DNA from 3 places in the Janthinobacterium sp. JF4 genome. Region 3 is predicted to be linked to each of the others. Evidence: predicted binding sites of a transcription regulator. Region 3 holds the regulator's gene; each other region holds the start of a gene.
The links. The regulator FNR, encoded in region 3, switches genes on or off when oxygen is low (the NO sensors DNR and NnrR bind a similar motif). The targets are predictions, from matches to a motif close to TTGATNNNNATCAA.
Positions count from the first base shown of each region.

Region 1: a site for FNR is predicted at 8,925-8,938, ahead of AC54AF_RS25455 (universal stress protein). Genes of this name have one in related genera too.
Region 2: a site for FNR is predicted at 1,067-1,080, ahead of AC54AF_RS10600 (OmpW/AlkL family protein). Genes of this name have one in related genera too.

Region 1 covers NZ_JCAQAV010000059.1:1,318-11,222, reverse strand. Annotated here, with positions in the region: gene AC54AF_RS25510 (GGDEF domain-containing protein) at 1-312, shown strand, start outside; gene AC54AF_RS25505 (energy transducer TonB) at 263-718, opposite strand; gene trpC (indole-3-glycerol phosphate synthase TrpC) at 748-1,548, opposite strand; gene trpD (anthranilate phosphoribosyltransferase) at 1,582-2,625, opposite strand; gene AC54AF_RS25490 (aminodeoxychorismate/anthranilate synthase component II) at 2,691-3,254, opposite strand; gene trpE (anthranilate synthase component I) at 3,256-4,752, opposite strand; gene AC54AF_RS25480 (phosphoglycolate phosphatase) at 5,022-5,726, opposite strand; gene rpe (ribulose-phosphate 3-epimerase) at 5,726-6,400, opposite strand; gene apaG (Co2+/Mg2+ efflux facilitator ApaG/CorD) at 6,566-6,940, shown strand; gene AC54AF_RS25465 (hypothetical protein) at 6,964-7,110, opposite strand; gene mltA (murein transglycosylase A) at 7,121-8,398, shown strand; gene AC54AF_RS25455 (universal stress protein) at 8,433-8,870, opposite strand; gene AC54AF_RS25450 (MFS transporter) at 9,008-9,905, opposite strand, start outside.
Region 2 covers NZ_JCAQAV010000009.1:102,534-112,438, reverse strand. Annotated here, with positions in the region: gene AC54AF_RS10610 (MerR family transcriptional regulator) at 1-260, opposite strand, end outside; gene fur (ferric iron uptake transcriptional regulator) at 334-774, opposite strand; gene AC54AF_RS10600 (OmpW/AlkL family protein) at 1,142-1,759, shown strand; gene AC54AF_RS10595 (MetQ/NlpA family ABC transporter substrate-binding protein) at 1,984-2,811, opposite strand; gene AC54AF_RS10590 (methionine ABC transporter permease) at 2,844-3,518, opposite strand; gene AC54AF_RS10585 (methionine ABC transporter ATP-binding protein) at 3,511-4,320, opposite strand; gene AC54AF_RS10580 (YbaN family protein) at 4,645-5,103, opposite strand; gene AC54AF_RS10575 (YceI family protein) at 5,558-6,124, shown strand; gene AC54AF_RS10570 (NAD(P)-binding domain-containing protein) at 6,198-8,006, opposite strand; gene AC54AF_RS10565 (sigma-54-dependent Fis family transcriptional regulator) at 8,150-9,292, opposite strand; gene AC54AF_RS10560 (alginate export family protein) at 9,501-9,905, shown strand, end outside.
Region 3 covers NZ_JCAQAV010000012.1:57,133-67,037, reverse strand. Annotated here, with positions in the region: gene AC54AF_RS12140 (response regulator) at 1-481, opposite strand, end outside; gene fnr (fumarate/nitrate reduction transcriptional regulator Fnr) at 721-1,479, shown strand; gene AC54AF_RS12130 (FixH family protein) at 1,483-2,007, opposite strand; gene ccoG (cytochrome c oxidase accessory protein CcoG) at 2,062-3,444, opposite strand; gene ccoP (cytochrome-c oxidase, cbb3-type subunit III) at 3,449-4,369, opposite strand; gene AC54AF_RS12115 (CcoQ/FixQ family Cbb3-type cytochrome c oxidase assembly chaperone) at 4,362-4,562, opposite strand; gene ccoO (cytochrome-c oxidase, cbb3-type subunit II) at 4,564-5,178, opposite strand; gene ccoN (cytochrome-c oxidase, cbb3-type subunit I) at 5,194-6,621, opposite strand; gene AC54AF_RS12100 (T6SS effector phospholipase Tle3 domain-containing protein) at 6,919-9,006, shown strand; gene AC54AF_RS12095 (hypothetical protein) at 9,141-9,905, shown strand, end outside.

The DNA of each region.
Region 1 (9,905 bases), on a different contig from region 3:
GTGGCGCGTTTCGGCGGCGAGGAGTTCGTCGTGCTGATGCCGGACATGCCGGCGCATGATGCGCTGGGCGTGGCCGAACGCATCCGCACCTTGCTGCACGAACCGAATCATGCGGGCCTGCCAGCATGCACGGTCAGCATCGGCGTCGCTTGCCAGGCATCGGTGGTGGAGGGGCTGGAACAGTTGCTGTCGCGCGCCGATGCGGCCCTGTACCTGGCCAAGGAGCGGGGACGCGACTGCGTCGAACTTGATACTTGCGCGCTTACTGTGGACCGGACAAGGTCCGCAGCTGGAACCGGTACTGGTCGTTGAACAGGAAGGTTTCGGAAAAATCGAAGGTCCGGGCGTGGCGGCGCATCAAGTGTCCCGCCGGCGGAAAGAACGCCGGCACGCGCCGCACGGCGGCCAGCGCCGCGGCCGATGCCTGGCTGTTGCGAGAACGGTGTACCTGCACGCTTTTCAGCTCGCCGTCGGGCCCCACGCTCAGGTCGAGCACGACGATGGCCGGCAGCATGGGCGGCAGGCGCCCGCTGAACGTGTATTCCCCGTTGGCCGCCATGATCTGCTGCGCCACCAGCAATTTGTAGGCGTCGATGCTGGCGGCGAGCTGTATCGCGGCGGGCGTGCGAGCGGGCGTAGGTGTGGGCGTGCGCGCCGCTGGCGGGGCCGCAGTCTGGCAAGCCGACAGCAGGCTGGCGGCGGCAAGGACGATCATCACGTGTCTCATGCCTGCCAGCCTACCATGGTTTAGCTGAACAGGCGTTCCAGCTCCACGCCGGGGTCGGGCGCGCGCATGAACGCTTCGCCCACCAGGAAGCTGTGGATGTGTGCATCGCGCATGCGTTGCACGTCGGCCGTGCTGTGGATGCCCGATTCCGTGATGATCAATTTGTCTTGCGGGATGCGCGGCAAGAGATTGATGGTCGTGTCGAGCGAGGTTTCGAAGGTGCGCAGATTGCGGTTGTTGATGCCGATCAGCGCGCTCTTGAGTTTCAATGCCGCCGTCAGTTCTTCGCCGTCGTGGCTTTCGATCAGCACGCCCATGCCCAGTTCGTGGGCGCACGCTTCCATCTCGGCCATCAGGCCATGGTCTAGCGCAGCGACGATCAAGAGGATGCAGTCAGCGCCCATGGCGCGCGCTTCATAGATCTGGTACATGTCGACCATGAAATCCTTGCGCAGCACGGGAATGGCGCAGGCGGCGCGCGCCTGCTGCAGATATGCCACGGATCCCTGGAAGAACTGTTCATCCGTCAGCACGGACAGGCAGGCCGCGCCATGCGCCGCATAGCTGGCGGCGATGTCCGCCGGGCGGAAGTCGGCGCGGATCACGCCTTTCGATGGCGACGCTTTTTTCACTTCGGCGATGATGCCAGGCTTGCCGGCGGCGATGTGCTGGCGCAGGCTTGCTTCAAAGCCGCGCAAGCCGGCGCGCAGGGCGCTGTCGCTTTCCACGTCGCCGCGCAGGCTGGCCAGGCTGCGGTGCGCCTTGGCCTTGGCCACTTCGTCGGCTTTTACGGCCAGGATTTTATCGAGTATGTCGGACATGATGGTCGCTATTCTATAAAGGAGGGCGGATGCTTACGCTTGCTTTGGTGTGCCCAGCTGCTGCGTGACCTGCACGAATTGATCGAGTTTTGCCAGGGCCGCGCCCGAGTTGACGGCTGCGCGCGCACGCGCCAGGCCGTCTTCGATCGAACTGGCCACGCCGGCCGCATATAGCGCCGTGCCCGCGTTCAGGGCGACGATGTCTGCGGCCGCACCGGGCTCGCCGCGCAGCGCTTCCATCATCTTGGCTTTCGATTCGATGGCATCGGCCACCTTCAGGTTGCGGCTGGCGATCATCGACATGCCGAAGTCTTCGGGGTGGATTTCATATTCGCGGATTTCGCCGTTGACCAGTTCACCGACCATGGTAGCGGCACCGAGCGACACTTCGTCCATATTGTCGCGGCCATACACGACGATGGCATGCTGCGCGCCCAGGCGCTGCAGCACGCGCACCTGGATGCCGACCAGGTCGGCATGGAATACGCCCATCAGGATATTCGGCGCGCCGGCGGGATTGGTCAGCGGTCCTAAAATATTGAAGATGGTGCGCACGCCCAGTTCGCGGCGCACGGGGGCCGCATGCTTCATGGCCGCATGGTGGTTGGGCGCGTACATGAAGCCGATGCCCGTCTGCGCGATCGACTGGGCGATCTGCTCGGGCTGCAGGTTGATGTTGACGCCCAGGGAGTCCAGCACGTCGGCGCTGCCGGACGAGGACGAGACGCTGCGCCCGCCATGCTTGGCCACGCGCGCGCCGGCGGCGGCGGCGACAAACATCGAGGCGGTGGAAATATTGAAAGTGTGCGCGCCGTCGCCGCCCGTGCCGACGATGTCGAGCAGGTTGGTGGTGTCGGCCATGGGCACCTTGGTGGAAAACTCGCGCATCACTTGCGCGGCGGCGGCGATTTCGCCGATGGTTTCCTTTTTCACGCGCAGGCCCATGGTGAGCGCCGCGATCATGGTGGGCGACATGTCGCCGGACATGATCTGGCGGAACAGGTACAGCATTTCGTCGTGAAAGATTTCGCGGTGTTCGATGCAGCGCAGCAGAGCTTCTTGTGGGGTGATCGGCATGATGCTTCCTTCTTCAATGATGGCGCAGGAGGACACTGATGGCACGCCGTGGCGTGCGCATGGAATCAGCGCTCGAGGAAATTCTTCAGCAGGGCGTGGCCGTGCTCCGAGAGGATCGATTCGGGGTGGAACTGCACGCCCTCGATATCGTATTCCCGGTGTCGCACGCCCATGATTTCGCCGTCGTCCGTCCACGCCGTCACTTCCAGGCAGGAAGGCAGCGAGGCGCGTTCGATCGCCAAAGAGTGGTAGCGGATCACTGTGAAGGGGCTGGGGATATCCTTGAAGACGCCCACGCCCGTATGCGCGATGAGGGAAGTCTTGCCATGCATGACTTGCTTGGCGCGGATGACCTTGCCGCCAAACGCCTCGCCGATGGCCTGGTGGCCCAGGCATACGCCCAGTATCGGCTTCTTGCCGGCGAAGTGCTTGAGCACTTCCACCGAAATGCCCGCCTGTGCCGGCGCTTTCGGGCCGGGCGAGATGCAGATGCGGTCCGGGTTCAGCGCCGCGATCTGTTCGATCGTGATTTCATCGTTGCGGTAGACCCGCACGTCTTCGCCCAACTCGCCGAAATACTGCACGATGTTGTAGGTGAAGGAGTCGTAGTTGTCGATCATCAGCAGCATCTTAAAACCCTCCATCCAGGCCATCTTGCACTTGTTCGGCGGCGCGCAGTACGGCGCGCGCCTTGTTTTCCGTTTCCTGCCATTCCATTTCGGGGATGGAGTCGGCCACGATGCCGGCCGCGGCCTGCACATACAGCATGCCGTTCTTGACCACACCCGTGCGGATGGCGATCGCCACATCCATTTCGCCGCCAAACGACAGGTAGCCGCAGGCACCGCCATAGATGCCGCGCTTGGTGATTTCCAGTTCGTCGATCACTTCCATGGCGCGCACTTTCGGTGCGCCTGTCAGGGTGCCGGCGGGGAAGGTCGCGCGCAGCACGTCCAGGTTCGACAAACCTTCCTTCAGGGTGCCTTCCACGTTCGAGACGATGTGCTGCACATGCGAGTATTTTTCGATGACCATGCGGTCGGTGACTTGCACGCTGCCCGTCTCGGCGATGCGGCCGATGTCGTTGCGCGCCAGGTCGATCAGCATCACGTGCTCGGCGATCTCTTTCGGATCGGCCAGCAGTTCGGCCGACAATTCGGCGTCGCGCTCAGGCGTGGCGCCGCGCGGACGGGTGCCGGCGATGGGGCGCAAGGTGACTTTCTTGCCGCCGTCGGCCGTCTTCTCGTTGCGCACCAAAATCTCGGGCGAGGCGCCGATGATCTGCATGTCCCCGAAATTATAGAAGTACATATACGGCGACGGGTTGAGCGAACGCAAGGCGCGGTACAAGGTCAGCGGCGAATCGACATATGGCTTGCGGATGCGCTGGCCGATCTGCACCTGCATCAGGTCGCCCGCCATCACGTATTCATGCGCCTTGGCGACGGCCTTCAGGTAGTCTTCCTTGGAAAAGTCGCGGATGGTTTCCGTGCGAACGGAAGCGCTGGTGACGGGTGCATCGACACCGCGGCGCAGCATCATGCGCAAGTCCTTCAGGCGCTGCTGCGCTTTCGAAAACGATTCGGGCTGCGTGGTGTCGGCGTAGACGATCAGATAGAGCTTGCCGGACAGGTTGTCGATGACGGCCAGTTCTTCCGTCACCATCAGCTGGATGTCGGGCAGGTTCAAGTCATCTTTCGGCGCACCGCCGGCCAGTTTTTTCTCGATGTGGCGCACGGTGTCGTAGCCGAAGTAGCCGGCCAGGCCACCGCAGAAGCGCGGCATGCCGGGGCGCAGGGCGACCTTGAAGCGCGACTGGAACTGTTCGATGAAGTCGAGCGGATTACCTTCGTGTTCTTCGATCACGCTGCCGTTCTTGACGATTTCGGTGCGTTTGCCGTAGCTGCGCAACACGGTCGTGGCGGGCAAGCCGATGAAGGAATAGCGGCCGAAGCGTTCGCCGCCGACGACGGATTCGAGCAGGAAGGTGTTCTTGCCACCTTGTTGGGCCTGTGCCAGTTTCAGGTACAGGGTGAGCGGGGTTTCCAGGTCGGCGAACGCTTCCGCGATCAGGGGGATGCGGTTGTAGCCTTGCTGGCCCAGCGATTTGAATTCGAGTTCGGTCATGTTTCTCTCCATGCCGTCAGGGTATGAGTGTGCATAGTGCACAAACCCTGCGGTGGGTTATCAAAAAACTTGCCGGTACATGCAACACGCGCAAAATGCGCAAAGGACGCGTGTGTAGCCGGCAGCAATCGTAACGGCTCGGCGCTTAGGCCTGCCAGGATTGCCAGCGTCGCCAAAGCCAGGCCTCAATCGAGCCGGTTTGGGTGACATTGTGTTTTTTGATGAGAAACGTGTTCACGATATGGTGTTGGGTTTGGTCAGTATGCCGGTTAGTTTTGCATGCCAATAAAACGGGCTGCTTCGAGCAGTGTCTTTACTATACCATCGGAATCGGTATCGTGTATAGAGTGCCCGTGATTGTAGCCATACGGTACCGTCAGTACGGGACAAGCCGCAGCCCTGGCCGCTTGCGCGTCATTCGAGGAGTCGCCGATGGCCACCACTCTGGATGGCGGCAAGTCGAAGTCCGCACACACTTGCAGCAGCGGCATGGGGTGCGGTTTTTTCTGCGGCAGCGAATCGCCGCCATACACGATCTCGAAATACTGGTCCAGGTTTTTCAGTTTCAGCAGGGGCAGGGCGAAGGCGATCGGTTTGTTGGTGACGCAGGCCAGGCGCAAGCCCGCCGCCTGCATCGCCGCCAGCCCCGCTTCCACGTCCGGGTACAGGGTGCTGAACTGGCCATTGATGGCCAGGTAGTGGCGCTGGTAGCCCTCCATCGCCTGCTCGAAATGCTGTTCCACGCCAGCGGCATCGAAGTCGAGCGCCAGCACGGTGCGGATCAGGTTTTCCGAGCCCTTGCCCACCATCAGCTTGATGGCGTCGGCGCTGATGGGCGCCAGGTCCAGTTCGGCGCGCATGCCATTGATGGCGACATGAAAATCGGGCACGGTGTCGAGCATCGTGCCATCGAGGTCGATGATGGCGGCGCGCACGCCGGCCAGTACGTGGTCTTTCACCGTGCCCGCTTGCATCAGGCGCCCGCTACTTTGGCCAATTCTGCGCGCATGGCATCGATGACGGCCTTGTAGTCCGGCTTGCCGAAGATGGCCGAGCCGGCGACAAAGGTGTCGGCGCCGGCAGCCGCGGCAGCGGCGATGTTGTCGATCTTGATGCCGCCATCGACTTCGAGCATGATGTCACGGCCCGATTCGTCGATCATGCGGCGCGCTTCGGCGATTTTCTTCAGCGCTTGCGGAATGAAGGACTGGCCGCCGAAGCCCGGGTTGACGGACATGATCAGGATGATGTCGATCTTGTCCATCACGTGTTCCAGGTAGTGCAGCGGCGTGCCCGGGTTGAACACCAGGCCCGATTTGCAGCCATTGTCGCGGATCAGCTGCAAGGAACGGTCGACGTGATCCGACGCTTCCGGGTGAAAGGTGATGATGTTCGCGCCAGCCTTGGCGAAATCCGGGATAATGCGATCGACAGGCTTGACCATCAGATGCACATCGATGGGCACTTGCACGTGCGGGCGGATCGCTTCGCATACCAGCGGACCGATGGTCAGGTTCGGCACGTAATGGTTATCCATCACGTCGAAGTGGATGATGTCGGCGCCGGCGGTAACGACGTTGCGCACTTCCTCGCCCAGGCGGGCAAAGTCGGCGGACAGGATGCTGGGAGCGATACGGAATGTTGTCATGGTGAAGTAGCCAAAGGATAGAAAATGCGATTTGCGCTATTTTACGCCTGACGCCGCTACCATGCTTCATTGAAGTACGGTGAAACACCGAATACGCATCGCGCGATGGCCAATGCGTCGCGCGCGACACACAATATGACTGGCAATGTCTGAATAGGAATGACGATGGCGACTTATGAATTTACGGTAACGGTCAAGACGCAATATCTGCCCGAGCAATCGGCACCGGACCAGGGACGGTACGTGTTCAGCTACACGATTCGCGTCGTCAACACGGGCACAGCTGGCGCGCAACTGATTTCGCGCCACTGGGTCATCACGGATGCGAACAACAAGGTGGAAGAGGTACGGGGCCTGGGCGCCGTCGGCCACCAGCCGCTGCTGCAGCCGGGCGAGCAGTTCGAATACACGAGCGGCACCATGCTGGGCACGCCGCAAGGCTCGATGCACGGCGAATACTTCTGCGTGGCCGAGGATGGACATCAGTTCGAAGCGCCGATCCCCGAGTTCGTGCTGTCGGTGCCGCGTACCCTGCATTAAGGAAACGCCGGGGGCTTGCCTCCTTACTTCAGTTTTTCGGTGGCGTCCTGTTCTTCACTGAGCTGCTTGCGCGCCGGTGGTGCGGGTTTTTTACCCGCATACATGGTCCACCAGACTATAAATGCCAGCAAGAAGAACGCCACCAGCGCCTCTATCATCAAGATCCACATACACCCCCCTATGTTATTTACCCGCAGCTTAGTATTTACCCGCCGTCTGTTGACACGCGGTAGTCTACCCGTTTCAGTCGGTGCCGTCGCGCTTGCGCTTTCCGCCTGTACCACGCCGCCGGCAGAGCCGGTCACCGCGACTGGCAAGGCCCCGGCCATCGCTCCGACCGTCGTCAGGCCAGTGCCTGCCAAGCCGGCCGAGGCCAAGGATGCCAAAGACGTGACCGATGCTGCGGCCCCAACGTTCGTGCCGGCCAAGTTCGCCGCCTTGCCAGGCTGGACCCGCGACGACATGCGCGCCGCCTGGCCGGCGTTCATGGCTTCGTGCGGCGTGCTGGTGAAGCGTCCGGACTGGAAGGAATCGTGCACGATAGCGCGCCAGGTCAATGCCGACAGCGACAAGGCCATCCGCCTGTTTTTCGAGACTTTCTTTGTGCCCAATCAAGTCATTACCGCCGATGGCGCCAGTACCGGCTTGGTGACCGGCTATTACGAGCCGCTGCTGCACGGGGCGCGCAAGCGCGGCGGTCCATACCAGACGCCGCTGTACAAGGTGCCCGACGACCTCGTCTCGGTGGACCTGGCCGGCGTGTATCCGGAATTGAAGAACATGCGCTTGCGGGGCAAGCTGGTCGGCAAGAAGGTGATACCGTACGCGACCCGCGCCGACATCGAGCGCGCCACGTCCGTCACGGGCAAGGAATTGCTGTGGGTGGATGATGAAGTGGAAGCATTCTTCCTGCAAGTGCAGGGCAGCGGCAGGGTGCAACTGACCGATACGCAGGAAACCGTGCGCGTGGCGTACGCGGACCAGAATGGTCATCCGTATAAATCGATCGGCCGCTACCTGGTCGACAAGGGCGAGCTGACCCTGAGCCAGGCATCCGCGCAGGGCATCAAGGCGTGGATCGCCGGCCACCCCACGCGCAAGGATGAATTGTTCAACGCTAATCCCAGCTATGTCTTTTTCAAGGAAGAGCGTCTGCCGGACCCGAAAGTGGGGCCGAAGGGCGCGCTGGGCGTGCCGTTGACACCGCAGCGCTCGGTGGCCATCGATTCGCGTTTCCTGCCGCTGGGTGCGCCCGTGTTCCTGTCCACCACGCAAGCCAATAGCGAAATTCCCATGCAGCGCCTGGTGATGGCGCAGGATACGGGCGGCGCCATTCGCGGACCGATCCGTGTCGATTATTTCTTTGGCTTTGGCGTGGAAGCGGCCGAGAATGCGGGCCGCATGAAGCAGAGCGGCGCCGTGTGGGTGTTGCTGCCGAAACAGGCGCCGGCGCGCTGAGTTTCTCGCGGCGCCGGGCGGGTCGTGGTGTCGCTTAGCGCAAGACCATCACTGGCAAGTGAGTATGCGCCAGCACTTTTTGCGTTTCGCTGCCCACGAACAGCTTGTTCAAGCCCTTGCGGCCATGCGAGGCCATCAGGATGATGTCGCAATGGTGGGTCTGCGCCGCATTGACGATTTCATCGTGCGGGCTCGGCGACACGGCCACCACGCCTTCGAAAGGCACGCCGGCGGCGCGCGCCGCTGCGCCGATCTTGTCGATGGCGCGTTGCGACGCTTCCTGCATCTGCTGTTCATACAGGCTGGCGTCGAGCACGATGCCGCCGTCGGCCATCGGCGAGAACGGGAAGGGCTGCACCACGCTGATGGCGACCAGCTTGGCTTTGTTCAGTTGGGCGAAGGCGAGGGCGGTCTCGGCGGCTTTGTCGGACAACGGCGAGCCGTCGGTGGGGAATAAGATGGTGTTAAACATAGCGTGCTCCTCAAGTGATGTAAGACAGCTTATGGATTTACATCAACTAAAACCTTGATGTAAATCAAACCTCGCAAGCTTTGGCATGAATAGTGTCACCAAGGCAATCTTTCAGCAGTGTATGCCCGTTCATCGCTTCAGGTGCGCACGCTACGCAGCGGCGTGCCCCACACCATGGCGACCGTCAACAGGATGCTGCCTGCCGCGATGCACGCCAGGCCATTGCGCACGCCGAAGTGTTCCGCTACCCAGCCGGCGGCCAGCGCGCCCAGCGGCGCGGTTGCCACCGTCAGGAAGCGCATGGTCGACGTCATGCGGCCCAGCATGGGGTCCGGCGTGACCTTCTGGCGCAAACCCAGGTAGGGAATAAAGAACAGCATCACGCCGCAATCGAAAAAGAACATCAATATGGCATACGCCACGGCGCTGGCGGCCGCGCTGCCAAATAGCGCGGCGGGAATCGTTGGCGTCAGGGCAAAGCAGAGCGAAGTCGATGCCAGGCCGATCAGGATCGTGCGGCCGGCGCCATGGCGGCGCGTCAGCGGCTTGACGATGAAGGCGCTGAGCAAGACGCCGGCGCCGCCCAGCATCTGCGTCATGCCCAGCACCCCAGGGCTCATGCCCAGGTCGCGCGTGGCGAACAGCACCGTCAAGGCCATGCTGGCGTAAAACAGGAAGTGCCAGATACCGGCACCCCAGGCCAGCGCGCGCAGCAGTGGTTCGCGCCAGACAAACAGCAAGCCGTCGGCGATGTCGCGCAGGGCGTGCTTGTCGGATGGAGCCGGTCGCGGATCGCGTACGCTCATGGCGCGCAGATTGCAGACGGAAATCAGATAACCGCAAGCCGTGCACAGGATGGCGACGGGCGCGGACAAGACTTGCACCAGCACGCCGGCCAGGCCGGGGCCGATCAGGCGTGAAGCCGATTCGGTGGCGGCGAATTTCGATTGCGCATCGATCAAGCCATCGCGGCCCACCAGGAAGGTCAGAAACACTTGCTCGGCACCGCCACCGACGACGAAGCCCGTGCCGATG
Region 2 (9,905 bases), on a different contig from region 3:
ACCTGCGCGCGCTTGGCGGTGATGTGCTGCGACAGGGCGGCCCAGTCGGTATCGTCGCCAGCCAGAATGGGCAGCAATTCGGCCAGGCGGAAGCCCAGGACCTGCGCCTGGCGTATGAGTTTGACTTGCGCCAGGTCTTGCTGCGTGTAGACGCGGTAGGCGCCCGAGCGGCGCACGTCGCCCAGCAAGCCCAGCGCTTCATAGTGGCGCAAGGCCTTGGGCGAGGTGCCCGCCAGGCGGGCGATTTCTCCGATGTACATGCTTATCCTTTGTTGAGCTGCGGCGCACGCAGTGTAGCGCAGTGGCTTCCCAGGTGCTACCTTGCGCGCTGTCTCAGGAGGCCCGGCGCGGCGGGACTTTCTTGGCCGTGCACTCGGCGCAGGTGCCATACAGCGACAGCGCGTGCTCATGCAGCACGAAGCCCCGCTCGGCGGCGATCTCGTTCTGGCGCAGTTCGATGCCTTCATCGACGAATTCATCGACCTTGCCGCAACCCGTGCAAACCAGGTGGTCGTGGTGCTGGCCTTCATTCAGTTCGAAGACGGCGTGGCCCGATTCGAAATGGCGGCGAAACAGAATGCCCGCTTCGGCAAACTGCATCAGCACGCGGTAGATGGTGGCCAGGCCCACGTCGATCTTTTCGGCCAACAAGAGTTTGTAGACATCGTCCGCACTCAGGTGCTTGATCGTGCCTTCTTGAAACAGCTGCAGAATCCGCAAGCGGGGGATGGTCACTTTCAAGCCCGATTCACGCAGTTCCCTCAATATATCCATGTCTCCCATTCCTTGTATAGTCGCCTAGCGAGGTAATCCATTATATCGCAAATGATAATCATTACTATTCTCATTTGTATCGTGTGAAGTGGAAATATTATGCTGGCTAGCTGGCCTGCAAACCAGTGACATCGGCGCAAGTGGCGATTGCGTGGCGGGCAACTGGATCCGCATGGCGCGGCGGGCTGGCCGCCGGAGAAACGGGGGCAATGCGCGCGGCCACGCCGCAATGCCGCATTTTCTTGACCTGGGCAAAGGAAAAAATCCCTCTAGTGATGCCATCTAGCACTATTTGATGTGGATCAAAGTTTTTGTTGCACTGCACTCTTAGACTTCGCAGCGTTACTTAACGACAGAGGGAAATAAAATGAAGAAGTCCGCAACTGCAGCAGCAATCGTCCTGGCCGCCATCGGCGCATTCGCCGGCAACGCAATGGCGCAGGAAAGCCCATGGCTGGTGCGCGCCCGCGCTGTGCACATCGATCCGGCCAACAAATCTGCTCCTGTGGGCGGCGTCGGCGCATCGGACACGATCCACGTCAGCAGCAAGACGATTCCTGAAATCGATATTTCGTACTTCTTCACACCGAATATCGCTGCCGAACTGATCCTGACCTACCCGCAAAAGCATGACGTCACCTTGTCCGGCACGAAGATCGGCACGTTCAAGCACCTGCCGCCGACCCTGTCGCTGCAATACCACTTCATGCCTGAAAAACAGCTCAGCCCTTACGTGGGTGCCGGCGTGAACTACACGAATATCTCGGACGTGAAATTGCTGAACGGCGCCGGCCGCCTCGAGCATGACAGCTGGGGTTTTTCGCTGCAAGCTGGCGTCGACTACAAGCTGGACAAAAACTGGTCGCTGAACTTCGACATCAAGAAAGTACAGATCCGCAGCGACGTACTGGCCGGTGGCGCGAAGATCAGCGAAGTCAAGGTCGATCCTATCCTGATCGGCGTCGGCGTCGGCTACCGTTTCTAGGGACACCTATCAAAACCTACTGCGCGTCGTAATTTGTGGTCTGCGATGCTCACTGTACCTTCGTACAGTTGCGCTTCTCAAGCCAACGGGGGCGCCAAGCCTTACTTCCGCTCGCTACGGTTTTGTTAGGCGTTGCAAGTGTTGAAGATACCCGCGTAGCGCGGGCGAAAAAAAGGACGACCGGGTTTGCACCTGGCCGTCCTTTTTGCATTGCATGCGCCGCTTTATTTTTTCAGCGTCTTTTCCAGCGCCAGCTGGTAGTCCGTCTTTTCGTAGCCGGCCAGGTATTTGTTCGTCGCGTCGAGGAAGGCGCGCGAGCGGTAGGCCGCTTCCAGGTCTTTCACCCATGGCTTGGCCTTGTCGGCCGTGCGGATGGCGACCAGGTTGATGTAGCTGTCCGAGATCTTTTCCACGGCGAGGGCCGACGTCAGTTTCATGCCGGCGGCCAGGGCGAAGTTACCGTTGACGAAAGCATAGTCGGCGTCTGCCAGCGAACGTGGCAGCTGCGCCGCTTCCAGCGGCACCAGTTTCAGCTTCTTCGGGTTTTCCAGCACGTCGCGCTCGGAAGCGCGCAGCGGGTCGACGTTCGGTTTGAGCTTGATCCAGCCCATCTTGGCCAGCATCACCAGCGCGCGCGCCTGGTTGGTCGGATCATTCGGCATGGTGATGGTGGCGCCGTTCCTGACTTCCGCCAGCGATTTTTGCTTGCCGCCGTACAGGCCGATCGGCATGGTCGGCACGGTGATCAATGCGCTCAGTGGCAGCTTGTTGTCGGTGGCGAACTTGGTCAGGTAGACGATGTGCTGGAACACGTTGGCGTCCAGCGAGCCTTCGGCCAGCGCGTAGTTCGGCTGCACGTAGTCATTGAATTCGACGATCTTGACCTTGTAGCCCTGTTTTTCCAGGATAGGCTTGATGCCCAGCTTCAGCTGGTCCGAATATGGGCCGGAGCTGGTGCCGATGACGAGTTCTTTCGGGTCCTTGGCGTGTGCGGCGGTGGCGAAGGCCAGGCTGGCAGCGGCCAGGAGCAGATTGCGGCGAATATGGTTCATGCTTTTCCTTGTACTGAAATACTGAATATGAATTAACGTTTGTCGAGGCGCTTGGCGATGCGCGTGCCGGCGAACTGGATGGTTTGCACCAGCACGATCAGGATGGCCACGGTGGCGACCATGATGTCCGTCTCGAAGCGGTAGTAGCCGTAGCGGATGGCCAGGTCGCCGATGCCGCCGCCGCCCACCACGCCGGCCACGGCCGAATACGACAGGAAGCTGATCGACAGCACGGTCAGGGCCAGCACCAGGCCGGAGCGCGCTTCGACCAGCAGCACGCGGAAGATGATCTGCATTTCCGACGCGCCCATGGCGTGCGCCGCCTCGATCACGCCGCGCGGCACTTCGCGCAGGTTCTGTTCCACCAGGCGCGCCAGGTAGGGAATGGCGGCGAACGACAGCGGCACGCTGGCCGCCAGCGGGCCGATCGAGGTGCCGGCGATGATGCGCGTAAACGGCGTCAGGGCGACCAGCAGGATGATGAAGGGGAAGCTGCGCACGGTATTCACCAGCCAGCCGAGGATCGTCGACAGCGGGCGGTTTTCCAGCGACTGGCCTTCCGAGACGAGGAACAGCAAAATGCCCAGCGGGCCGCCGATCAGGATCGCGGCGGTCAGACCTATGCCCAGCATGGTCATGGTCTGGCCCAGCGCCACCCAGATTTCCGGCAACAGCTTGATGACGTTATTGATCGATTCTTCAAACATGTGTTGCATCCTTCCATGCGGTGGCTTCAAACGCCTCGGTACCGTAATACGCCAGCTCGCGTCCCAGCGCCGTCTTGCGCGGGGTGGCCGTGTCGCTCAAATCGAATTGTTCGGCGATGGCGCCGTTTTCCACGACGGCCACGCGGTTGCAGATGGCGCCCAGCACCGACAGCTCGTGGCTGACGATGACGATGGTCACCCCCAGGCGCGCATTGATGTCGCGCAGGGTGTCGAGCAGGGCGCGCGTCGTTTCCGCGTCCAGCGCGGACGTCGGCTCGTCGCACAGCAGCACGTCCGGGTGGCTGGCCAGGGCGCGGGCAATCGCCACGCGCTGTTTCTGCCCGCCGGACAATTGCGCCGGATAGCTGTGCAGCTTGTCGGACAGGCCGACGAGCGCCAGGCATTCCTTGACGCGGGCGGCGATCTGCTCGCCCTTGGTCGTGCCATGGATTTTCAGGGGGAAGGCGACGTTGTCGAAGACGCTGGCGTTTTGCAGCAGGTTGAATTGCTGGAAAATCATGCCGATGTTCTGGCGCGCGTCGCGCAATTCGCTCTTGCCCAGGCGGGTCAGTTCGCGCCCGGCCACGGTAATGCTGCCGCTGTCGGGACGCTCGAGCAGGTTAATCAGGCGCAGCAAGGTCGATTTGCCGGCGCCACTCTTGCCGATCAGGCCGAAAATATCACCGGGATAGACTTCCAGCGTGACCGATTTGACCGCGTGGAATTGTTCGCCCTTGGGCAGCGCGAAGGTCTTGTTCGCGCCATCGATGCGAATCACCGGCGTACGGTGTGGTGTGGTCATGCAGTGTTTCCTTTTTTATTGGACCGTGACAGGCTTGCTTGCAGGGGCCAAATCGCCCGGCCTGCTACGTCGGTTGCGTAGTATACCTCCGATCGTGTTATTACTCCTACGACAGAATCTTGCTTTGAATATGCAAATAATGTCTATGTGTCTGTTTCTTGGTTGAAAAAGTGGGAAAGCGGGATGTTTGCCGAATTTAATCGCGCGGACGGGCGTGGCAGGGCCGCATCTTGGTGAAAAGTTCGACGCGCCCCAGGGACGCGTCACGGTGTTTTTATAGGAAGTTCGGCTGACTTGCCGTTTTGTTGATGCGGAGAGGGCGGCTTAGTGCCTGCCTTTGTTCTCTGTGCGGGCAGATTCTGCTCCGCTGGCGGCAGGGCCTTCGGGGCGCCGTAACAGGTAGACGAGGACGGCGACTTCCATGGTGCCCACCATGGCGATGACCCACCACGGCGGATGGCCCAGGCACATGGCGACAAAGCCGATGGCCATGCCCAGGCAAGCCATGGCCTTGCCGCGCCGCGAGACGGCGCGGTGTTCGCGCCACTGGCGCAGCGGCGGGCCGAAACGGGGATGCTGCAGCAGCCAGTGCTCGAGGCGTGGCGAGGCGCGGCTGAAGCAGGCCAGGGCGAGGATCAGGAAAATCGTCGTCGGCATGACGGGCAGCATGGCGCCGATGATCCCCAGCAGCAGCATCAGGGCGCCGGTTGCCGTCCAGGCCCAGCGGCGCAGGCGCACGCCGTGTGCTTCGCGCAATGGCGCCTGGGCGCGCGTCTCCCGCATCAGGCGAAGGCTCCGGTCAAGGCCTGGCTGCGGGGCGGGGAAGTGGCGGGGTGCGGGTTCAAGGTGTCCCAGTCGTGGCGGGTAGCCGTCATGTTTTTCTGCTCGCTGTTCAGCTCTATTATGGAGGAATCAGGGCGACGCTGCATGCGCGCCGGGGCCGCCATGATAAGCAGTCCACAGAATAATAACAAGAATCATTCTCATTTGTTGAGTCGTATACCGCTGGATATTTTTGACAAGGCAGACAATAATCGGCAGCAGAAGGCGCTGTCACGGACATTATCGTCTGTATTATCGATTTTATCGATGCTAACTAGGTATATTTTCCGTTTTACATCGATCTTCATGCCATGCATAATCTGTTGCAACTGAAGCCAGACAATCAGCCGCAGGCGCCATTCGCCTGCAGCTGCTTGCGGTTTTGACATCCTCCACTTTTTGTTAGGAACCAACAATGAAAAAACTGCTCGCTTTTATCGCCGCCGCCGGTCTCTCGCTGTCCGCCGTTGCCGCGCCTGAAGTCTACGTTATCGATGGTAGCCACACCTTCCCCCGTTTCGAGTACAGCCACATGGGCTTCTCGACGCAGCAAAGCCGTTTCAACAACACCACCGGCAAGGTCACCCTGGACCGCGCCGCCAAGACGGGCGCCGTCGAAGTGCTGATCGACACCAAATCCGTCGATACGGGTTCGACCCTGTTCAACTCGCACATCCAGGGCGAAGACTTCCTCGACACGGCCAAGTATCCGGTCGCCACCTACAAATCGACCAAGTTCAACTTCGACGGCGACAAGCTGGCCTCCGTTGACGGCAACCTGACCCTGAAAGGCGTGACCAAGCCAGTGACCCTGACCGTCACCTCGTTCACCTGCGCACCGCACCCGATGCTGAAGAAAGACGCTTGCGGCGCCAATGCCACGGCCAAGATCAAGCGCACGGAATTCAACGCCGGCAAATATGCGCCGGCTGTCAGCGATGACGTGACCCTGACGTTTGCCATCGAAGCCATCAAACAGTAATTGTTGGCTGCATGATGCAAAAAGGCGGCGGACTTCGGTCCGCCGCCTTTTTTTTGTCTGGCCCCTGCGGCGATCACGCCAGGTGATGCACCTCCTGCTGCCCATACACGGGCGTGTTCAACCCCTCCATGCGCGCCTTCAGCTGCAGCGACAGGTATTGCGAATAGTGGCGCGACTGGTGCAGGTTACCGCCGTGGAACCACAGCGCCTGCTGCTGCGTGGGCTTCCACATATTGCGCTGTTCGCCCTCCCACGGGCCAGGGTCCTTTGTCGTGTTTGACCCGAGTCCCCACACCTTGCCCACCTTGTTGGCCACCTCGGGCGAGATCAGATCGGCCGCCCAGCCATTCATGGAGCCATAGCCGGTGGCGTACACCACCAGGTCGGCTGGCAGTTCCGTGCCGTCGGACAGCACGATGGAACGGGCTTTCAGTTCCTGCACGCCGACGCCGCTTTTCAGCTTGATCTTGCCTTCGGCGACCAGCTCGGAAGCGCCCACGTCGATGTAGTAGCCGGACCCGCGGCGCAGGTATTTCATGAACAGGCCGGAATCGTCGTCGCCGAAATCGAGCATGAAACCCCGCTCTTCCAGGCGCGCATAAAAGTCCGCATCGCGCTCGCGGATGGCCTTGAAGACGGGCTTCTGGAAGTCGGCCAGGATCTTGTATGGAATCGAGGCGAACGTCAGGTCGGCCTTGGCCGTCGTCATGCCGGCCGCCAGCGCCCGTTCGGAATACAGGTCGCCCAGCGCCAGGTCCATCAAGGAATCGGACTTGACGATGTGCGTCGACGAGCGCTGCACCATGGTCACGTCCACGCCCGCTTCCCACAGGGCGGCGCAGATATCGTGCGCGGAATTGTTCGCGCCGACCACCACCACCTTCTTGCCCACATATGCGTCGGGCCCCGGATGCTGCGACGAGTGCTGCTGTTCGCCCTGGAACACCTCCATGCCCTTGAACTTCGGCATGTTCGCCTTGCCCGACATGCCGGTGGCCAGCACCAGCTGTTTTGGCTTGAGGGTGACGGGCTGGCCGTCGCGCAGCACCTGCACCGTCCACTCGCCGGCGGCTTCGTCGAAGCTGGCCGATTCGCATGAGGTCGAACCCCAGTAGTTCAGCTCCATCACCTTGGTGTACATTTCCAGCCAGTCGCCGACCTTGTCCTTGGGCGTGAAGACGGGCCAGTTGTCGGGGAAGGGGATGTAGGGCATGTGGTCGTACCAGACGGGGTCGTGCAGGCACAAGGACTTGTAGCGCTTGCGCCAGCTGTCGCCGGGGCGCGCGTTTTTCTCGATGATGATGGTGGGGACGTTCAACTGGCGCAGCCGCGCGCCGAGCGCGATGCCGCCCTGGCCGCCGCCGATGATGACGCAGTAGGGCTGGCGCGCGTAGCCCAATTCCGCAGCTTCCTGCTCGCGCTGTTCCAGCCAGCTGCTGCGATTCGTGCGCGCGCCGTGTTCCGCGCCCATGGGCCGGCGGCCACCCTTGGCTTCCTCAAAGCCCTTCAATTCGCTCATGGTGGTGAGCAGGGTCCAGATCTTGCCGTCGCGGATGCGGATGAAGCCTACGCCGCGCGCCACGCTCGTTTCCACCGTGATCCAGCTTTGCAGCACGCCGCCGGCCTCCACCGCATGTTCGCCGTCGGCGATGCGGATGGATACCGGCTGCACGGCGCCCAACTGGGCGGCCAGCATGGCGGCGATCTGCGCGCGGCCTTCCAGGGTTTTCAGGTTCCAGGTAAACAGCACCAGGTCGCGCCAGTAGCCGTCCTGTTCAAACAGTTGCGCGGCGCCCGTGCCGTCGCTGGCGCGAAGAGAGCCTTCGAGCTGCTCCAGGATGCCGGCCACGGCCAGGTCGTGCGGGTTGATATCGGTTTGCATCGTGTCTCCTCCAAGTCTGCTGACTTTATGATGGGATGCGGCTGTGTTGCCGCTGACGATGTTGTAACACTGGCGTTTTTGCGCCGCATCCTGCAGCGCAGCATGGCGGCGCTTGAGACGGAAATCTCAGCTGGCCTGATGCGTTACTGGCGGTGCGGCGGCACGATGTGCAGCTGCTTGAGGCGACGGTACAGGGTGGCGCGCGAGATGCCCAGCATGGCTGCCGCTTGCAGCGGGCGCCATTTGGCGGCGTTCATGGCGTGCACGATGCGCGTGCGTTCGGCCAGCTCCGGCGGCGTGTATGCCGCCACGCCATCCGTCACGGGGGCCGTGTTCTTGACGCGTGTTCGGGCGCTGGCCTGGCGCAGCGGCGCGCGCACGCGGGCGTGCAGCCAGGTGCTGCCGCCAGCCAGGCGCAAGGACAGCAGATTGTGTCCCGCACGCGCGTCGAACAGCCGCTCGGCGCGCACTTCCAGCACCTCGGCGACGGGGCGCGGCAGGGTGTCGAGACCCCCGATGACGTCGCGCGCGCAGCGGTTGGCGGCGATGATGTCGCCATGTTCGTCGATGGCCAGCAGCATCTCCGGCTGCACTTCCACGAAGTGGCGGTTGCGGTGCGCCAGCAGGATGCAGCAATGGCTGTAGGACTTCAGGAAAAAACCGTCCTCGATCAGGGTCGCGCCTTGCCGCACCAGCTGTTTCACCAGACGCTGGCTGTCGCGCGCGTCGGGGGAGCTCAAGGCCGACGCATCGAGCACGCCGATCAAGTCGCCATGCGGCGAAAAGATCGGCGCGGCGCTGCACGTCAGGCCCGTGAACGCGGCGCGAAAATGGTCGGTCTTGTGCACGGTGATGGCTTCCTGGTCGAGCAGCACGGAGGCGATGCCGCACGTGCCTTCCTCCTCTTCCGACCAGCACGAACCCGGATACAGACCCGCCTTCTTGAAATCCTTGCGCTGGTCCGTGTCGACCACGTAGTCGATCGTCACGCCGCGCGCATTGGCGAGGATGACGCAGTAGCCCGCCTCGCGCACCATGGCGTGCAGGCGCGGCAGGCACTGGCCCGTGGAGCGCAGAAAATTTTCTTCGGACTGCTGGATGGCGCGCAGTTCGGCGCCCGTCAGGATGCGCGGCCCCGTGGTGGAGGCGGGGTCGAGCTGGTAGTCGTCCAGCGAGCGCCGGTACGACGAGGCCAGCCGGGCCATGTCGGCCCCGGGATTGACGATGCGGCCGGCGATCAGGTCACGCACGCGGTCGATATGGCTGGTCTGGCGGACGTAGGGCATGGCGCTCTCCGGTGTCTCTGCTGCTGGTGTTTTGATGGTTTTCCATTTGTAGCACGAAGCGCAGGCACATGCATGCCGCATTGCAGCATGGGATTGCCGTGAGACGTACGTCTCACCATGGCAGTGCCGCACAATACGATGCTTTTCAACAAGAGCATCTCTGATAACATTCGCTCAAATTGACAGTCAGCCAGCGCAAGGGGCATCCATGGCAATGCAAGCGACGTTTCCGGTACGCCTTTCACTCATCCTTGCTCTGCTGGGCTGGAGCGCCGCCTGCGGCGCCGCCGGCCAGCTCGATCCCGATGGCCAGAGCCGCCTGGAAAAAGAGGTGGCCCGGCGCGCCGCCTTTGAACCGGCCATAGTCGCCAGCTGGCACATGACGCGTTCCGTGGAAGCGGGCGTGCAGGTGGCTGGCGAAAACAACTTGTTCTGGAAGCTGTTGAACACCCCGGCGCGCAATCCCGACTTCGATTTCAATCCCTACTGGTACGAGTTCTATGTCAAGCCGGCGCTCGGCTTCAAGCGCAATTTCAGCGACGGCAAGCAGCTGTATGCGCGCGTCTCCGCCGTCGGATCGGGCACCTTGCGCCACGATCCATTCGGCGCTGGC
Region 3 (9,905 bases):
GCGCCACCATCTGCACGATGGGCATGCCGCTCGCCTTGCCCAGCATCGGTTCGGTGATCATGGGCTGGCGCGTGCGCAGCACGGTCTGGAAGTACTCGCGCTCGGCGACGTTGATGCCGATGCGCCCGGCCACTTGGGGCATGTCGGCCACGATGGCGCCATGCGCATCGAGCACCAGCACGTCATCGAACAGCACCAGCATGGAACGGCGCGAATAATATTCGCGCAATTGGACGGGCTGGCCTATCAATGCGGGCGGCTGCTGCTTGGCCGTCAGGGCGACGACTTGCAGCAGCATGCCCAGCTTATCGTCGAGCTCGGCAGCGGTGCGCGCGATCAGGGACGACTGCTGGCTCAGCAGTACCCGGGTGAAGTCGTCGCGCATGCGCTGCACCTGGATCATGGTGACCAGCGCGATCATGGCGATCGAGGTCAGGCTGGTGGCCAGCGCGACTTTTGCTTTAATGCCGAGAGGCTTCATGATTTCCTTTTCAGTACCGGGCGGCACAGGCGGCAGATAATGCTGTCAGGAATTTTCCTATCAATACATCAACTTGGCAAGCGGCGCCGCGCAAATGGCCCTCTCCGCATGGGCTTTTGACGATGTTGCCATATAATTAAAGTCGGAACGTCGTTTATTCAGCGGAATTGCAGTGAAATTGGCACATGGCAACCCTGTATGCAGTAAACTTGTTATTGCATTTTCTAAAAGGTACCGACATGACTGAAGCGCTACTCACTCCCACCTTGCCCACCGTGAACGTGGAGGCGTTGCGTGCGCGATGCTCGACCTGCAGCATGCATCAATTGTGTCTGCCGATGGGCCTCGATGTGGGCGACATGGACAGGCTGGACCAGATTATCGGCCGCCGCCGCAAGATCGTGCGCGGCGCCTCGCTGTTCCGCATCGGCGACTCGTTCCAGAACCTGTACGCGATCCGCCTGGGCCACTTCAAGACGTACCAGATCAATCCGGGCGGCGAGGAGCAGGTGACGGGTTTCCAGATGGCGGGTGAGCTGCTGGGCATGGATGCCATCAGCGCCGACCGCCACCACTGCAATGCGGTGGCGCTGGAAGACAGCGAAGTATGTGAAATCCCGTTTTCCAGCCTGGAACAATTGCTGGGCAATATGCCGACCCTGCTGCGCCATTTCCACCGCATGATGAGCCAGGAAATCACGCGCGAGCAAAGCGTCATGCTGTTGCTGGGCAATATGCAGGCGACGCAGCGGTTTGCCGCCTTCATCGTCAACCTGGCGTCGCGCTATGAAGCGCGCGGCTATTCGAGCAGCAAATTCCAGCTGCGCATGTCGCGTGAGGAAATCGGCAACTACCTGGGCCTGACTATCGAGAGCGTCAGCCGGTTATTGTCCAAATTCAAGAAGGAAGGCTGGCTGCGCGTCTCCAACCGAGAGATCGAGATCCTGCAGCCGGCAAAACTGAAGGCCATCACGGCCGGCACGGACGTCTGCAAGTAAGACTTACAGTTCTTCATCCGCATGCAGCGCGATGCTGCGCTGCAGCGGCCAGGTCCAGATGCCGGACAGGCGCCACTCGCGTTTGTCGTTTTCCACCAGCACTTGCCAGCGGCTGCGCTCGAGCATCGGCAGCGCCACGGTAAAATTGCCGGCCGCATCGGGCTGCACCAGCAGCTTGATATCCTTTTCCGGCAGCGTCGCATGCGCCAGGTGCAGCTGCAACGGCGCCTGATAGGCCTTGCCGAAGCTGTGCACGGAACCGGTCAGGCGCGCTGACGCCACATCGTAGGACAAGCTCGTGTCCATCGCCAGGTCGCTGGCGACCGTGTCGCGCCGCAGGTCCTGGTTGATCGCCTTGCCCTGCTTGTAGTAATCGCCCACCACCAGCGCATCGGGCTGCGTAAACGCGATATAGCCCATGAAGCTGCCGACGACCACGGACAGGCCGGGACCGATCATCAGCAGCCAAGGCCAGCGATGCTTGTACCAGGGATCGGCGGGCGGTTGCAGTTTCAGACTGTCAGACATGGTATTTCTCCTGTGTAAACGGCCAATCCCCATGCGGGGACTGGCCTTCCTGCATTAGCGCGGCACGATGAATACCGCGCTTTCACGCACATGCAGCGACGGGTCGTCCAGCGAGTGCAATTCGATCGCAATCTTGTTCGAGCCCTTCTCGCCGACGCCGTGCGGCGCGCGCAGGCGGATCGGCCAGCCCAGCGTTTCCGTCGGCTGCAAGGTCACTTCTTCGCGTGTCAGCAAGGTCAGGCCCGGCAAGCCGGAAGCGCTGATTTTAAAATGCTGGGTTTGCTCCGAGGTGTTCATGATCTGCAGGCGGTAGACGTTTTCGATCATGCCCTCTTCCACTTCGCGTCCCATCGAACCGCGGTCGCGGATCACGTCCATTTTCAGGGGCGTGCGCAGGGCCAGCGAAGTACATACGGCGATGATGATCAGAGCCAGGATGGACGTGTAGATCAGCACGCGCGGGCGCATGGCGCGCTGGCGGATCTGCTTCGAATTGAAGTTGTTTTCCATCGCATGGTCGGTACTGTAGCGTATCAGGCCACGCGGCCGCTCGACCTTGTCCATCACGCTGTTGCAGGCATCGACGCAAGCGGCGCAGCCGATGCACTCATACTGCAGGCCTTTGCGGATATCGATACCGGTCGGACATACCTGCACGCACAGGGTGCAATCGATGCAATCGCCCAGCTTGTCGTTGTTGCCGGCCTTCTTGCTCATGGCGCCACGTGGTTCGCCGCGCTTGGTATCGTAGGTGATGATCAGGGTGTCCTGGTCGAACATGGCGCTCTGGAAGCGTGCGTAGGGGCACATGTATTTGCACACCTGCTCGCGCAGCCAGCCCGCGTTGCCGTAGGTTGCCAGGCTGTAGAACAAGACCCAGAACCATTCCCAGGGACCGAAATTGAGGGTGGTCACCGAGTGCGCCAGTTCCTTGATCGGCGTGAAGTAGCCGACAAAGGTAAAGCCCGTCCACAGGGCGATGGCGCCCCATGCCAGGTGCTTGGCCGTCTTCTTGAATGCCTTGCGCACGGAGGGGCCCTGCTTGTCGAGGGCCATGCGCGCGCTGCGCGTGCCCTCGATGCGGCGTTCGACCCACAGGAAAATTTCCGTGTATACCGTTTGCGGGCAAGAGAACCCGCACCACACCCGCCCGGCAATGGCCGTGACGAGGAACAACAAATACGCACAGATGATCAGCAGGGCCGCCAGATAGATGAAATCCTGGGGCCACAGCACGACGCCGAAAATGTAGAACTTGCGCGTGGTCAAATCGAACAGCAGGGCTTGCCTGCCATTCCAGGTCAACCACGGCAAGCCGTAGAACGCCAGCTGGGTAAGCCAGACGCATACCCATCGCCAGGTAGCGTAGCGTCCTTTGGCCTCGCGAGGGTAGATCTGCTCGCGGGCCGCATACATCTTGATGACTTGAGGTTCCATTACGTCATTTCACGGGCGTCTGAGGATTCGACAGGCCCCAGACATACGCCGACAGCACGTGCACCTTGGACTCGCCGAGGAAATCGCTGAAGGCCGGCATGGTGTTGCTGCGTCCCTTGCGTACGGTTTCCATGATGGTATCGGCGCTGCCGCCGTACAGCCAGATCTTGTCCGTCAGGTTCGGTGCACCCAGCATCTGGTTGCCCTTGGCATCGGCGCCGTGACAGGCCATGCAGGCGCCAAACTTGGCCTTGCCCAGCACCGACTTGACGGGATCCGAGGTCGAACCGGACAGGCTCAGCACATAATGGGCCACGTTCTCGACATCCTTTTCGGAGCCCAGGGCGGCGCCCATCGGTGGCATCTGCCCATTGCGGCCGTGCAGGATGGTGGTCTTGATGATGTCGGGTTCGCCGCCATACAGCCAGTCCTTGTCCGTCAGGTTGGGGAAGCCCTTGTTGCCGCGCGCATCCGAACCGTGGCATTGCGCGCAGTAGGTCAGGAACAGACGCTGGCCGATGGCTTGCGCCTGCGGATCGGCGGCCACCGTCTTCAAGTCCTGGCTCAGGTACTTGTTGAACAGGGGACCGTAGTCGGCTTCCGCCTTCTTCAGCTCTTCCTCGTACTGGCCCGTCGATTTCCAGCCCAGGCTGCCGGCATAGGTGCCCAGGCCCGGGTACAGGAACAGGTACGCCAGGGCGAAGACGATGGTGATGTAGAACAACCACATCCACCAGCGCGGCATCGGCGTGTTGAGTTCCTTCAAGTCCTCGTCCCAGACGTGGCCCGTGGTGCCATCGGCAGGGGCGCCGGCGACCACTTTGATTTTCGACTGCGAGTACAGCAGCACGCCGCAGCCGATGATGCCCAGCAGGGACAGCACGATGATGTAGATATTCCAGAAGCCATTGGTAAAATCAGCCATGGTTGCGCTCCCCTTGTGCTGGCGCGGCATCGGCCGCGTAGTCGAGCGCTTCGTCGTCGAACGGCAGGCGCGCCGCCGCGTCGAAGTCGCTATTGCTGCGGCTGAAAGTCCACCACAGGATGCCGATGAACGTCGTAAAGGAAACCACCGTCATGACGCTGCTGGCGCTGTCAAACAGGTTTTCGATTGCCATGCTAATTCCTTGTTTTGATTAATGTACCGAGGCCTTGCAGATAGGCGACCAGGGCGTCTTCTTCCGTCTTGTCCTGCAGCTGGGCCGGCGCGGCGGCGATTTCCGCATCGCTGTACGGATCGCCGAGGCGTTTCAGAGCGCGCATCTTCGGCATGATCTCGTCAGGCACCAGCTTGGTCTTCGCCAGCCATGGGTAGGCCGGCATGTTCGACTCGGGCACCACGTCGCGCGGGTTGTTCAAGTGCGTGCGGTGCCATTCGTCGCTGTAGCGCGCGCCCACGCGGGCCAGGTCCGGCCCCGTGCGCTTGGAACCCCACTGGAACGGACGGTCGTAGACGAACTCGCCAGCGACCGAATAGTGGCCGTAGCGTTCCGTTTCCGCGCGCAGCGGACGCACCATCTGCGAGTGGCAGTTGTAGCAGCCTTCGCGCACGTAAATGTCGCGGCCAGCCAGGCGCAGCGGCGAGTACGGCTTCAGGCCGGCGACCGGCTCCGTCGTGCTCTTCTGGAAGAACAGGGGGACGATCTCGACGGCGCCGCCGATACTGATCACTACCGTGACCAGGGCGATCAGCAGCCAGGGGTTTCTCTCAATCCATGCATGTGAAAATTTCATTTGCTTTCGCTCCTATCAGGCGTGCGCCGCGTTCAGTTCCGGAATGCGGGCGACGGGGAGTTTGCTGCCGCGCAAGGTCATCCAGGTGTTGTAGCCCATGATGCACATACCCGACAGGTACAGCAGGCCACCGGCCACGCGCACCACGTAGTACGGATACGTCGCTTTCACGCTCTCGACAAAGGTGTAGGTCAGGGTGCCGTCCGGATTGACCGCGCGCCACATCAGGCCCTGCATCACGCCGGCGATCCACATTGCGGCGATGTACAGCACGATGCCGATGGTGGCCACCCAGAAGTGCACGTCGACCAGGCGCGTGCTGTGCATCTGCGTGCGGCCCGCCAGGCGCGGCAGCAGGTAGTAGATCGAACCCATGGTGATGAAGCCCACCCAGCCCAGGGCGCCCGCATGCACGTGGGCAACGGTCCAGTCGGTGTAGTGCGACAGCGAGTTGATGGTCTTGATCGACATCATCGGACCTTCGAAGGTGGCGATGCCATAGAACGACAGCGAGACGATCATGAATTTCAGGATCGGGTCGGTGCGCAGCTTGTGCCAGGCGCCCGACAGGGTCATGATGCCGTTGATCATGCCGCCCCAGCTTGGCGCCAGCAGGACCAGCGAGAAGACCATGCCGATCGATTGCGTCCAGTCAGGCAAGGCCGTGTAGTGCAGGTGATGCGGGCCGGCCCACATGTAGGTGAAGATCAGTGCCCAGAAGTGGACGATCGACAGGCGGTACGAGTACACGGGGCGCTCGGCCTGTTTCGGGATGAAGTAGTAGACCATGCCCAGGTAGCCGGCGGTCAGGATGAAACCCACCGCGTTATGGCCGTACCACCACTGGATCATCGCGTCCTGCACGCCGCTGTAGGCGGAGTAGGATTTGGTGGCCGAAGCGGGGCTGACGGCACCGTTGACCACGTGCAAGATCGTCACGGCCAGGATGTAGGCGCCGAAGAACCAGTTGGCCACGTAGATATGCTTGACCTTGCGCTTGATCAGCGTGCCGAAGAAGACGATCGCGTAGGCGATCCAGACGACGGCGATGAGGATGGTGATGGGCCATTCCAGCTCGGCGTATTCCTTGCCGCGCGTCATGCCCATCGGCAGCGTGACCACCGCTGCCAGAATCACTGCTTGCCAGCCCCAGAAGGTGAAGGCGGCCAGCTTGTCGGAAAACAGGCGTACCTGGCAGGTGCGTTGCACCACGTAGTACGAGGTGGCGAACAGGCCGCAGATGCCGAAGGCGAAAATCACCGCATTCGTGTGCAGCGGACGCAAGCGTCCGTATGTCAGCCAAGGTATGTCGAGGTTCAGGGCAGGCCAGGCCAGCTGAGCGGCGATGATAACGCCAACCAGCATGCCGATGATGCCCCATACCACAGTAGCGACCGCGAATTGCTTCACGATCTTGTAGTTATAGTTCAGCGATTGATCCACAAAGACTCTCCCTGGAATTACTATTTATGATGGTGGCCAGAGAGTAAGTGTTTGACCGCGAAAAAACTTTGATGTGGATCAAAATTCCCCGGATGAAATAAGCGTAGCGAACTGGCATCGAAATAAAGTGATATTTCGGTCAAAAAAGCCATGCAAGATCCCTGCAAGCGCTGGCTTGATGTAGCTTAAAACATGTAGATTAGCAACGGTTTACAGTGGACAGTCCAGTCATGATGAGGGCTAGCCATGAGTCATGCCGATAGCGCGCCAGCGGATGGTGAAGATATTAAGTTGGTTGTGGGAAAGCTCAACGGAACGTCCCTGTTCAGCTACAGCCTGCTCGACTGCCTGCAGCAAATGCCGTCGCCGGGCATCGTCATCTTCGTGCATGGCGTCAATTCCGACGGCGAGTGGTACAGCGCGGCCGAAGCAGGCCTGTGCGCCGGCCTGAACACGCGCATGAAGCGCTGCGACGAGCACCTATGCCACGCCACGCCCGAGGCCGGACAATTGACGCCGCTGCGCTACCGGAGCGAGTTGAGCGATGACGGCTATGTCGATCCCGACTATACGGCCAGCACCTTCATCGGGCCGCAAGCGCACTTCTCGCCCGTGATCCAGTTCCGCTGGGGCTACAAGGCCAGCGACAAGGAGTTGCAGGCGTATGGCGATTCGGTCTACCTGAACGAACACGCTTACTGGGGCGGCGGCCCGTTCGCGAATGGCTGCTCCTCGCTGCCGGATCTGTGGGGTGAGGGCTTGTCGGACGCCCTCTTCCTGTTCATCCATATCGAGCATCTCAATCCCGTCAACGACCGCATCGTGTATGCCTGCCCACCGCGCCCCTACTTCGTGCTGGCGGCTTTGCGCCTGGCGCATCTGGTAGCGGCCATCCGCCAGCGGCAGGCCGATGTGCCGATCACGCTGGTTTGTCACAGCCAGGGCAATATGGTGGGCATGGCGGCGGCGTTTCTGGGCAACAAGATGGCTGACGTGAAAGATGCGGCAGGCAAAAGCGGCCGTTGCGTGGCCGATACTTATGTTTTATGTAATCCTCCGTACAGCCTGTTGCGCAGAAACGACACGGAAGGCTGGCTGCAGGGGCAAGTCAGGGATGTCGATGGCAATGTGGGCCGGCAAAGCGGCAAGGCGCGCCGCCAGACCCTGGCGGCATTTTTCGACATCGTGCGCGGCCAGGCGTCGGAACCGGCCATCGATCCCTGCCTGCGCCGCATGGCGGACAACGAGACACATGATTTCAGCCTGGACAAAGACAAGGCCAGCCATGGCTGCGGCCCGCAGAAAGGCACGCGCGGTCGCGTCACCCTGTATTGCAATCCGCACGACCAGGTGATTTCCGCCACGCCCATCCAGGGCATCGGCTGGCTAGGTCTCAGCGCCGAACAGATCAAGGCCACGCGTGGCGACGGCGTGTTTACCCAGCGCGTCTTCGCGCAGGGCTTTCCCGTTGGCCAGCACGGCGATTATGATTATTGGCGCAATCACTATCGCCAGCCCGCGCGGGGCAGCGCCGATTTCTGGCATCCTCATTCGCCGATCTCCAAATACGATCCAGACAAGGGCGTGCGGGCCAGCAGCAGCGCGGCGGGCAAGGCGGCGAGCGTGCGCACGGCCGCCGCCATGTCGGCCCTCATGAAGATGCTGAAGACCCCCATCAATGCCGTGCCGCCCGATGACTGGCGCATCCCCGTGACGGCGCCCGCCTTGCCGGAAGTGTTTACACCGCAGTCCATGCGCTTTGGCCACCCCAGCCCTCAATTCGACCAGGATATCGAGTCGCCCGGCACGCACCGCCATGCGGGCAAGGCACGTCAGAAAGGCGAGCCGTATGCCGATACAAGCGTGGGCGGCACGCCGCAGGGCGACCGCGATACCGAGGCGGCACTGCGCTACGAAGACCATGCCCGCCTGCGCATGAAGGCCCGCCGCGAGAAGCTCGACGGCAATGACGGCAAGGCGATGATGGAAGACGACCTGTCCACCGCCACGCCGGAATACTTGGAATGGCGCAAGCAGGAAATCCAGGGGCAACTGGCGGCCACCTGCGACACGCATGCGACCGACCACTCCACCATCCTGACCAATCCCCGGCACGCGGAAAAGGCGCTGGCGTATGACGTGGCGATTGGGGTGTGTCATATCGGTGAGGAGGCGATGCGGGAATTGAGAGTGATTGCGGATTGGCGATTGTTGAAGGAGCTGGAAAAAAGGGGTAATCCAAACAGAATTTTTCTTGAATATTTCAAGCTTGGTTTGTTTAAGAAAAAGCCGTTATTGGAGTGGGTTAAAAGTGATGGCAGCACAGGGCGCATGCCTTCTGAAATTGTGGATGAGCGCATGTACAAGCGTCCGGAGACATCCTGATGCGCAACTTGATTGCTACCTTACCGCGCAGGCTGGGCTGGAGCATGCTGGTATTTGCGCTCGGCTTTGGGATCGCACTCTGGTCAGTCTTACAAACCGTGCAAGTCGATGTTCCTCTTGAAGAAGGATTGCTGATGAAACGACTATTGTTGATGCCGGCATTGCTGGCGCTTGCCGTGCTTTTTCTGACCTCGGCCTGCGCCAGCAAGGTGCCCGTCGCGGCACCAGTTGCCGCCGTCGCACCCGCTGCGCCAGAATCGCTGTACATGGCGCAGGTGGTCGGTGTGCAATGGCTCAATCCCCTGCAGCGGCGCGACTATCCGACCGAGTGGCAATTGCTGTGGACACTGGGCCTGGCCAAGCCGAACAAGGACGATAGCAAAGTGAAAGAGAATCCTTTGCGTTTTGGCAAGGTGCAATCGATCGGCATGATTGCTTCTGGCAACAAGGGGCGGGAAACATTCAATGGATATCATGAAAAGTATGTGGAGGAATTGATCTATCTTTTCCGGGATATCTACTTTTCCAACAAAGAATATTTTTACAACGCGCACTCACTAACTGACAAATCCACGCGCCGCGAACTGGCGGGCATTCACGTCGAATATGCCTTGCCGGCTGGACGCCTTGATCCAGACGAGGCGGGAAAATATATCGTTGAAACGATTACCGATGCCTTCAGCATCGGCAACCCCTCTTTCCCCGATTCCTGGACCACGGCCACGCCGCCCGACGTGCGCGTCACCATGGGCGGCGCCAATGCGGGCTTTACGTCACTGGCGGCGGGGCTGGCTTATCTGCAGGCCAACCCCGACAAGACCGTGTGGGTGATGAACTGGGATGCGCCCAGCTATCCGCCCAAGGATGAGCAGATCAATGAAAACATGGTCTTGCTGGTG